Regions from separate parts of the Streptomyces sp. NPDC102274 genome, predicted to be linked through region 1. Evidence: riboswitches for the same ligand, from Rfam matches in the RefSeq annotation. Region 1 holds a riboswitch; each other region holds the start of a gene.

Region 1 (2,194 bases):
CGAAGCCGCACGGCGTATCGCGCCGTATCCGAAACGGCCCGCCACACAGACCGCGAGGGCGGCCCCGGTCACCCGGCGCGACAGCCGTACGGCCCGTTCGATGTCCGCGACCTCGACGGGCCGCCCCTCGCCGTTCAGCACCGGCCTGTGCTCCACCCGCCCCCCGTACGCGAGCGTCCCGCCCAGCCGCACGCCCAGCGCGCCGGCGAACGACGCCTCCACCGGGCCCGCGTTGGGGCTCGGATGCTTACGGGCATCCCGCCGTACCGCCCGCAGGGCCGCGCCCGGATCGCCGCCGACTCCGCCGGCCAGCGCACCGGCGAGTACGGCGGTCAGCCGGGCACCCGGCCCGCCCGCGACATCGTCGAGCCGGGCCGAGGCCCAGCCGAACCGGCGGTACCGGGGCGAGAGATGACCCACCATCGCGTCCAGTGTGTTCACGGCACGGAATCCGGCGAGTCCGGGCACCCCCGCCACCGCCCCCCACACCAGCGCTCCCACGACCGCGTCGGAGGTGTTCTCGGCGACCGACTCCACGACGGCCCGCGCGATCTGCTGTCCGTCCAGCGCCTGCGGGTCACGGCCGCACAGATGCGGCAGCCGCTCCCTGGCCCGTTCGACGTCCCCGGCGGCGAGCGCCGCGCCGATGGCCCGTGCCTCGCGTCCCAGTGACGTGCCGCCGACGACGGCCCAGGTGGCGGCGGCGGTCAGCGCCACGGAGGCGGTGCGGCGGTCCCGTACTCCCCGGGCCGCCAACGCCGCGATCCCGGCGGCTCCTCCGGCGCATACCGCGGTGTGCAGCGCGCCCCAGCCCCGGTGGTCGCGCCACAGCGTCCGCTCGACGGCCGTCGCCGCCCGGCCGAACGCGGCGACGGGATGGCCCCGGCGCGGATCGCCGAACAGCAGATCGCCCAGGAGGCCCACGGCGGCGCCGTAGGCGAAAACACGCTCGGCGGCCGGACCCCGGCCGCGCACGACGGCCGAACGGCGGCCAGGCATGGCGAAATGTCCTCACTCAGGGTCCGCGCCCCGGTTCGACGTGATGCGGCGGCGAGAGTTCCTGGCTCCTGGAGACGTGGCTCGCAGTGACAGTGGCGGGACCGCGCCGGATTCGCACCGGCTTCCTCTTCTGCCGTCGTCAATGGCCCCGGAAGTCCACCACGCAGCGCAAACACCCGTCAACTCATCCCTGACCAGCGACGGGACAGTGTGCCGAGCCCCACACGGCACCCTCGCCCCACGGGCACCGAAGAACCGGCCCCAGCGCGTGACGGACGCGCCGGGGCCGGCCCCGGTCGGGGTATTCCGGTCGTTTCCGGTCGCCCGGTCAGGCGGCGAGGTCAGGCGACGATCAGATAGATCCCGTACGCGACGGCCGTCACGCAGAGCGCGAAGCACATGTACGCGCCCGCGCGGGCCGGTGCCACGGACCCGGTGGCGCCCCGTGCGCTCGCCGTCTCCCGCTTGGCGAGGCCCACGATGCCGAGGGTGAACAGGCCCACGAGGGCGACGGTGGCCACGAGGCTGACCCCGAAGACCGAACCGAGTGCTGCCCAGTCGATGTTCATGCGGTTTCTCTTCCTTACACCGTGGCGGTTCTCAACATCGTGGCGCTTCTCGATACCGAGGCGGTTCTCAGACCGTGGCGGTTCGCGCGGGCTCGCCCGCGGAGTCCGTGGGGCCAGGGGCCGGGATGACGGCGGAGGTGACGACGCCCGAGGGCCCGGTGGTCCCGGCGCCTTCCGCCGCACCGTCGGCTCCGGTCTCGTTCTCGTTCACGTTGGTGTGATCGACCGGCCGGCGGCGCGAGGCGAGCCAGATCGCCCCGGAGGCCGCGACCAGCAGGACGGCGACGACCGCGACGCCCCACGCGCCCTGGCCGGTCAGGAACTCGGCCCCGGCGGCGACCAGGCCCGCCGCGGGCAGGGTCAGCCCCCAGGCGATGAACATCCGGGTGGCGGTCGACCAGCGGACCACCCCGCCCTTGCGGCCGAGGCCCGCGCCCATCACGGCGCCGGAGCAGGACTGGGTGGTGGAGAGCGAGAAGCCCAGGTGCGAGGAGGCCAGGATGACGGTCGCGGCGCTGGTCTGGGCGGCGAAGCCCTGCTGCGGACGGAGATCGGTGAGGCCGGTGCCCATGGTGCGGATGATGCGCCAGCCGCCGAGATACGTACCGAGCGCGATCGCCAGTCCG
Region 2 (2,194 bases), on a different contig from region 1:
TGTGACCTACCGCAGCGAGCCGGAGCTCGGCGCCCGGTTCGGCCGGGGGCCACAGCCGGGCGGCCATCCCTGGCGGGGCGGCCGGTACCAGGTCGAGTCGTATCTCGACCATCACGCCGCGAAGCTGGTGCGCCGGTTCGACGCGGGAAGTTATGTGACGCTCACCGAAGCGATGAACGGCCATGACGTGGGCCGGGGCCGCGGTGGCGCCGCGGCCGCCCTGCGCCGGGTCCGGATGCCGGCCCTGGTCGCGGGGGTCGACTCCGACCGGCTCTATCCGCCGGCCCAGCAGGCGGAGCTGGCCGCCGCCATCCCCGGGGCCGACCGGCTCAGAACCATCGAGTCGCCGTACGGACACGACGGCTTCCTGATCGAGACCGCGCAGGTGGGCGCCCTGATCGAGGAGTTACTGACCCGTGCGTGAGGTGTGGTGGGGCGACGGGCCGGGAGCCGTCCTGTGGCCGGAATGCGAACCGTGCTGTCGGTGATCGGCCCACGAAGATCGGCCGGACAGGAGCTAAGGTGGCTCGTGCAGTCGGTTCGCCCTGCCAGCCGGGCAGGCGCGTCGTAAGAGGGAACCCGGTGGAAATCCGGGACTGCCCCGCAGCGGTGAGTGGGAACGACCGCCGTCATCAGCACTGGGTCCGAGCCGGACCCGGGAAGCGACGGCCAGTAGGGGTCCCTGTCGGTACGTGTGTGTCCGCGCACGTACGGGTACGGGACGCGCCCGCGAGTCCGAAGACCTGCCACTGCCCGCGCGCCACCGGTGCGCGCGGAGATCTCGGTGGCCTCGAGGGCGGGTCGGCGTACATATCGGGCGGGGCAGCCGCGCCGGCACAGCGCCGTGGACCGCTTGATCTGTCACCTCTTCGCGCCTTCGGTCCGTCGTCGGGATCTTGGGAGACATACTCGCGAAGGAGAGTCCCTTGACCACGAAGTCCGCAGCCGCGGAAGCACGGGCCACCGTGTACGGCTACCCCCGTCAGGGCCCGGACCGGGAACTGAAGAAGGCCGTCGAGGGCTACTGGAAGGGCCGGGTCGGCGCCGACGCCCTCCGGGACACCGCGGCCGAACTGCGCCGCGCCACCTGGCGGGAGCTCGCCGACGCCGGTGTCCATGAGGTGCCGACCGGTGACTTCTCGTACTACGACCATGTCCTGGACACCAGTGTCATGGTCGGCGCGATCCCCGCCAGGCACCGCGCCGCCGTCGAAGCCGACGCCCTGGACGGGTACTTCGCGATGGCGCGCGGTACGCGGGAGGTGACGCCGCTGGAGATGACCAAGTGGTTCGACACGAACTACCACTATCTGGTGCCGGAACTGGGTCCCGACACCGTCTTCACCGCGGATTCCGGCAAGCAGGTCGGCGAGTTCCGGGAAGCCCTCGCCCTCGGGCTGACCGCGCGACCGGTGCTGGTCGGTCCGGTCACCTACCTGCTGCTGGCGAAGCCGGCCCCCGGGGTCGACGCCGGCTTCGAGCCGCTCACGCTGCTGGAACGGCTGCTGCCCGTGTACGCGGAGGTACTCGCCGATCTGCGCGCGGCGGGCGCCGAGTGGGTCCAGCTGGACGAGCCCGCCCTGGTGGCGGACCGCTCCCTGGCGGAGCTGAACGCCGTCACCCGCGCCTACCGGGATCTGGGCGCCCTCACCGACCGGCCGAAGCTGCTCGTCGCCTCGTACTTCGACCGGCTCGGGGCCGCTCTGTCCGTACTGGCCAAGGCCCCCATCGACGGGCTCGGGCTGGACTTCACCGGCCCCGCCGTCGCGAATCTCGATGAACTGGCGGCGGTCGGCGGGGTGCCCGGCAAGCGTCTCCTCGCGGGTGTGGTCAACGGCCGCAACGTCTGGATCAACGACTTCGAGAAGTCGCTGTCGCTCCTCGGCACGCTCCTCGGACTCGCCGGACAGGTCGATGTGGCGTCCTCCTGCTCCCTGCTGCACGTCCCGCTGGATGTCACGGCCGAGCGCGAGATCGATCCGTGGATCGCCCGCTGGCTCGCCTTCGCCCGGCAGAAGACCGAGGAGGTCGTCACGCTGGCCCGGGGCCTCGCGCACGGCACCGGCGCCATCACGGCCGAACTCGCCGCGAACCGGGCCGACCTGGCCTCGCGGGCGGGATCCGCCCTCACCAACGATCCGGCCGTACGCGCGCGGGCCGCGGCCGTCACGGAAGCGGACGGCCGCCGCTCCCA
Region 3 (2,194 bases), on a different contig from region 1:
CTTCCAGCTGCTGGGCGGGATCTGGATCCTCCAGACGATGCCGGCGCTGGTGGGCGGTCTGTTCACCCGCTGGTTCCACCGCTGGGCGCTGCTCGCGGGCTGGGCCGTCGGCATGGTCTACGGCACGGCGGCCGCGTACGGCGTGGCCAGCCCGACCCAGGCGCACTTCGGGGGCTCGTCCAAGGAGATCCCCGGCCTGGGTGAGATCGGCTACATCGGCCTCACCGCGTTCGTGCTCAACCTGGTGGTGACGGTGGCGCTCACCTTCGTCCTGCGCGCGGCCAAGGCCCCGGAGGGCACGGACGAGACGAGCCCCACCGACTACACGGCGGACGCGGGCGAACCGGGCGTGAAGGTCGAACTCCCAGCACCGACGTCGGGCGGCCCGGGAGGCCGCTGACCGGTTGCCGTACGGCTGGGCCCTGTCCGGAAGGGCCGCCGGATCCCTTGGTACGCGGGGGATCCGGCGGCCCTTCCGTTGTCCGCGCGGCCACGGACAGGATGACGCACGACACAACATCTGGGGGGTGGTACCCGAGCCAGCCCCCACATGTATGCTCGACCTCGCTGTCTACGCAGGGGAATCCGGTGCGAATCCGGAACTGTCCCGCAACGGTGTGATGTGGTGTGCTTTGCCGTACCCACGAGTCCGAACACCTGCCGGCAGTGCGCCCGGTTCGACCGAACCGGACGCCGAGACGTCCGGGCCTCGTGGATGGGCCGGTGGGCGCCGTACGCCGCGCTGCCCGGATCCGGGCCGTACGCTCCGTACCGCGAGAACAAGCCCGCTCCCCTCCCGACGGCCCAGAGCCGAGCGAGGGAGAGCACCACGTGACCATCGCGCCAGCCGATCCGGCTTCAGGCATCTCCGAGGCCACCGCGCGGGCGGCCGACGGACCCGGGACCGCACTGCTGCGGACCCTGACGAACCTGACCGCCGATCTGCCCGACACCGACCCCGGAAGAGTCGCCGCCGCCGCGCTACGCGGCCGTAACGCCCGGTCGGACGAGGCCGAGCTGCGCGCGCTCGCCACCGAGGCGTCGGCGGGGCTCATCTCCGAGGACCCCGCCTACTCCCTGCTCGCGGCGAGGCTGCTGACCCGCACCATCGCCGACGAGGCCGCGGGCCAGGGCTCGGTGGCGTTCTCCGCGTCCGTCGCCGTCGGCCACCGCGAGGGCCTGATCGCGGACCGTACCGCCGCCTTCGTCATCCTCCACGCCGACTTCCTCGACGCGCTCATCGACCGGAACGCCGACGACCGCTTCGGCTACTTCGGGCTGCGTACCCTCTACAGCCGCTATCTGCTCCGCCACCCGATCACCCGCCAGGTCATCGAGACCCCGCAGCACTTCATGCTGCGCGTGGCCTGCGGACTGGCCGAGGACGAGAGCGTCCGCGCACTCGACGAGGTCGCCGCGCTCTACCGCCTGATGAGCAGGCTGGACTACCTCCCGTCCTCCCCCACCCTCTTCAACTCCGGTACGCGCCACCCGCAGATGTCCTCCTGCTATCTGCTGGACTCCCCGCTGGACGAGCTGGACTCGATCTACGACCGCTACCACCAGGTGGCGCGGCTCTCGAAGCACGCGGGCGGCATCGGCCTCTCGTACTCCCGTATCCGTTCGCGCGGTTCGCTGATCCGGGGCACCAACGGGCACTCCAACGGCATCGTCCCGTTCCTGCGCACCCTCGACTCCTCGGTCGCGGCCGTCAACCAGGGCGGCCGGCGCAAGGGCGCGGCCTGCGTCTACCTGGAGACCTGGCACGCGGATCTGGAGGAGTTCCTGGAGCTGCGCGACAACACCGGCGAGGACGCCCGCCGTACGCACAATCTGAATCTCGCGCACTGGATCCCGGACGAGTTCATGCGCCGGGTCGACTCGGACGGCGTCTGGTCCCTCTTCTCCCCCGCCGACGTGCCGGAACTGGTCGACCTGTGGGGCGACGCGTTCGACGCGCGCTACCGCGAGGCGGAGGCCGCGGGACTGGCCCGCAGGACCATCCCGGCCCGCGAGCTGTACGGCCGGATGATGCGCACCCTCGCCCAGACCGGCAACGGCTGGATGACCTTCAAGGACGCCTCGAACCGTACGGCGAACCAGACCGCCGAGCCCGGCCGTGTCGTCCACTCGTCCAATCTCTGCACGGAGATCCTGGAGGTGACGGACGACGGGGAGACGGCCGTCTGCAACC
Region 4 (2,194 bases), on a different contig from region 1:
ATCCCGCTCGCGGCCGGCATCGTCAACTTCGTGGTGCTGACCGCCGCGCTCTCCTCCTGCAACTCGGGCATGTACTCCACCGGGCGGATGCTGCGTGACCTCGCCGCCAACAGCGAGGCGCCGAAGCTCTTCGGCAGGCTCAACTCCCGCAAGACACCGGCGTTCGGCATCACCGTCTCCGTCGCCCTCATGGGCATCGGCGTGGTCCTCAACTACATCGTCCCGGAGAAGGCCTTCGGCTATGTGACGTCCGTGGCCACCGCCGCCGGTGTCTGGACCTGGATGATGATCCTGATCAGCCATATCCGCTACCGCCGCGGGGTACGGGCGGGCCTGCTGCCCGCCTCGTCGTTCCCCGCCCCGGGCGGTTCGGTGTGCAGCTGGGTCGCCGTGGGCTTCCTGGCCCTCGTCACCTGTCTGATCGCGTACGACAAGGACGCGCGGGTCTCCCTCTACGTGGGGGCGGTCTGGGCGGTCTGTCTCCTCGTCGGCTGGCAGTACCTCAAGCGCCGCACCCCGCGGACCGAGGCGGGCGCGGCCCCGGGCGACCCCACCCCGGAGTACGCCTCCGCGGAGTAACGCGGCCGAGACCCTGACGGCCCCCGGAACCGGGAAACTCCCTCCCGGATCCGGGGGCCGCACTCGTCCCTTTATATTTTCTCCATGCTCACCATTACCCAGGCCCTGCACGACAAGATCGTCGAGCACGCGCGCGCCGACCATCCCGACGAGGCGTGCGGCGTGGTCGCGGGCCCCGCCGGGACCGGCCGGGCCGAGCGGTTCATCCCCATGCTCAACGCCGCCCGCTCGCCCACCTTCTACGAGTTCGACTCGGCGGATCTGCTCACGCTCTACCGGGAGATGGACGACCGCGACGAAGAGCCGGTGATCATCTACCACTCGCACACCGCGACCGAGGCGTATCCGTCCCGTACGGACATCACATACGCCAACGAGCCGGGCGCCCACTACGTCCTCGTCTCCACCGCCGATCACGACGACGCGGGCCCCTTCCAGTTCCGCTCGTACCGCATCGTCGAGGGCGAGGTCACGGAAGAGGACGTCGAGATCGTCTGAGGCGCCCGTCGCGGCGCTGGCAAGATCTGACAAACTGAGCGCCGAACCGAGGCGGCGGGGATCAGGAAGCCGGTGTGAATCCGGCGCGGTCCCGCCACTGTGACCAGGCCCAGAGCTTGGCAGCCAGGAACTGACCTGCCGCCCTTCTCCCACCAGCCAGGGGACGCGGAAATCCCCCGGAGGAGGCCCTGTCGTGTCTGTGCCGTCCCGGCGCCGCCGTGCGCTCACGTCCGCCGTCATATCCGCCCTGCTGCTCCCGCTCACCGCCTGCGGCGGCTCCACCTCCACCTCCACGGACGCGAAGGACGGCGCGCGGGCCGCGACCGCCGCTCCCGGCTTCCCGTACACCGTCACCAACTGCGGGGTGAAAACCACCTATCAGGCGCCGCCGGAGCGGGTCGTCACCATGAACCAGCACGTCACCGAAGTGATGCTGGCGCTCGGCCTGGAGAAGTCCCTCGTCGGCACGGCCTGGCTGGACGACCGGATCCTCTCCGCCTACGAGAAGGCGTACAAGAGCGTCCCGGTGCTCGCCAAGGAGTACCCCTCCAAGGAGCGGCTGCTCGCCGCCGACCCCGACTTCGTCTACGGCGGCTACGCCAGCGCCTTCGCCGCCAAGGACGGTCGCGGCCGCGACGAGCTCCGGTCCGCCGGCATCAACACCCGGCTCAACCTGGAGAACTGCCCCAAGGACAGGACGACCCTCGACGACGTCTACCGGGAGGTCCGTGAAACGGGCCGCACCTTCGGCGTCCCCGACCGCGCCGAGAAGTGGATCGCCGCCGCCCGCACCACCGTCACGGACACCGCCGCCCTGCTCAAAGGCGTCGAGCCGCTCTCCGTCTTCGTCTACGACAGCGGCGACAAGACCGCCTTCACCGCCGGCGGCAAGGGCATCGGCAACGAACTGATCACCCGCGCCGGCGGCCGCAATGTCTTCGCCGACCTCGGCAAGTCCTTCGGCGACGCCACCTGGGAACAGGTCGTCGCCCGCAAGCCCGACGTCATCGTCGTCTACGACTACGGCTCCACCACCGTCGCCCAGAAGAAGAAGCGGCTGCTGGAGGACCCCGTGCTCAAGGACGTACCGGCCGTCAGGAACAAGCGGTTCGCCGTC

Evidence for each region. Region 1 has a riboswitch for cobalamin ahead of ACIRQP_RS00280 (cobalamin biosynthesis protein). Riboswitches for the same ligand answer to the same signal wherever they lie in the genome.
Region 2: it holds a riboswitch for cobalamin, as region 1 does, so the genes downstream of both, metE (5-methyltetrahydropteroyltriglutamate--homocysteine S-methyltransferase) here and ACIRQP_RS00280 (cobalamin biosynthesis protein) in region 1, are expected to answer to the same signal.
Region 3: it holds a riboswitch for cobalamin, as region 1 does, so the genes downstream of both, ACIRQP_RS05720 (ribonucleoside-diphosphate reductase subunit alpha) here and ACIRQP_RS00280 (cobalamin biosynthesis protein) in region 1, are expected to answer to the same signal.
Region 4: it holds a riboswitch for cobalamin, as region 1 does, so the genes downstream of both, ACIRQP_RS12230 (ABC transporter substrate-binding protein) here and ACIRQP_RS00280 (cobalamin biosynthesis protein) in region 1, are expected to answer to the same signal.

The regions. Positions count from the first base shown of each region.
Region 1 is NZ_JBIWLW010000001.1:51,375-53,568, reverse strand. It holds gene ACIRQP_RS00280 (cobalamin biosynthesis protein) at 1-999, opposite strand, end outside; cobalamin riboswitch at 1,032-1,175, opposite strand; gene ACIRQP_RS00275 (hypothetical protein) at 1,341-1,568, opposite strand; gene ACIRQP_RS00270 (anion permease) at 1,636-2,194, opposite strand, start outside.
Region 2 is NZ_JBIWLW010000008.1:257,386-259,579, reverse strand. It holds gene ACIRQP_RS14175 (homoserine O-acetyltransferase) at 1-424, shown strand, start outside; cobalamin riboswitch at 569-745, shown strand; gene metE (5-methyltetrahydropteroyltriglutamate--homocysteine S-methyltransferase) at 927-2,194, shown strand, end outside.
Region 3 is NZ_JBIWLW010000003.1:254,884-257,077, reverse strand. It holds gene mctP (monocarboxylate uptake permease MctP) at 1-400, shown strand, start outside; cobalamin riboswitch at 512-680, shown strand; gene ACIRQP_RS05720 (ribonucleoside-diphosphate reductase subunit alpha) at 832-2,194, shown strand, end outside.
Region 4 is NZ_JBIWLW010000007.1:103,902-106,095, forward strand. It holds gene ACIRQP_RS12220 (amino acid permease) at 1-579, shown strand, start outside; gene ACIRQP_RS12225 (Mov34/MPN/PAD-1 family protein) at 664-1,077, shown strand; cobalamin riboswitch at 1,096-1,231, shown strand; gene ACIRQP_RS12230 (ABC transporter substrate-binding protein) at 1,271-2,194, shown strand, end outside.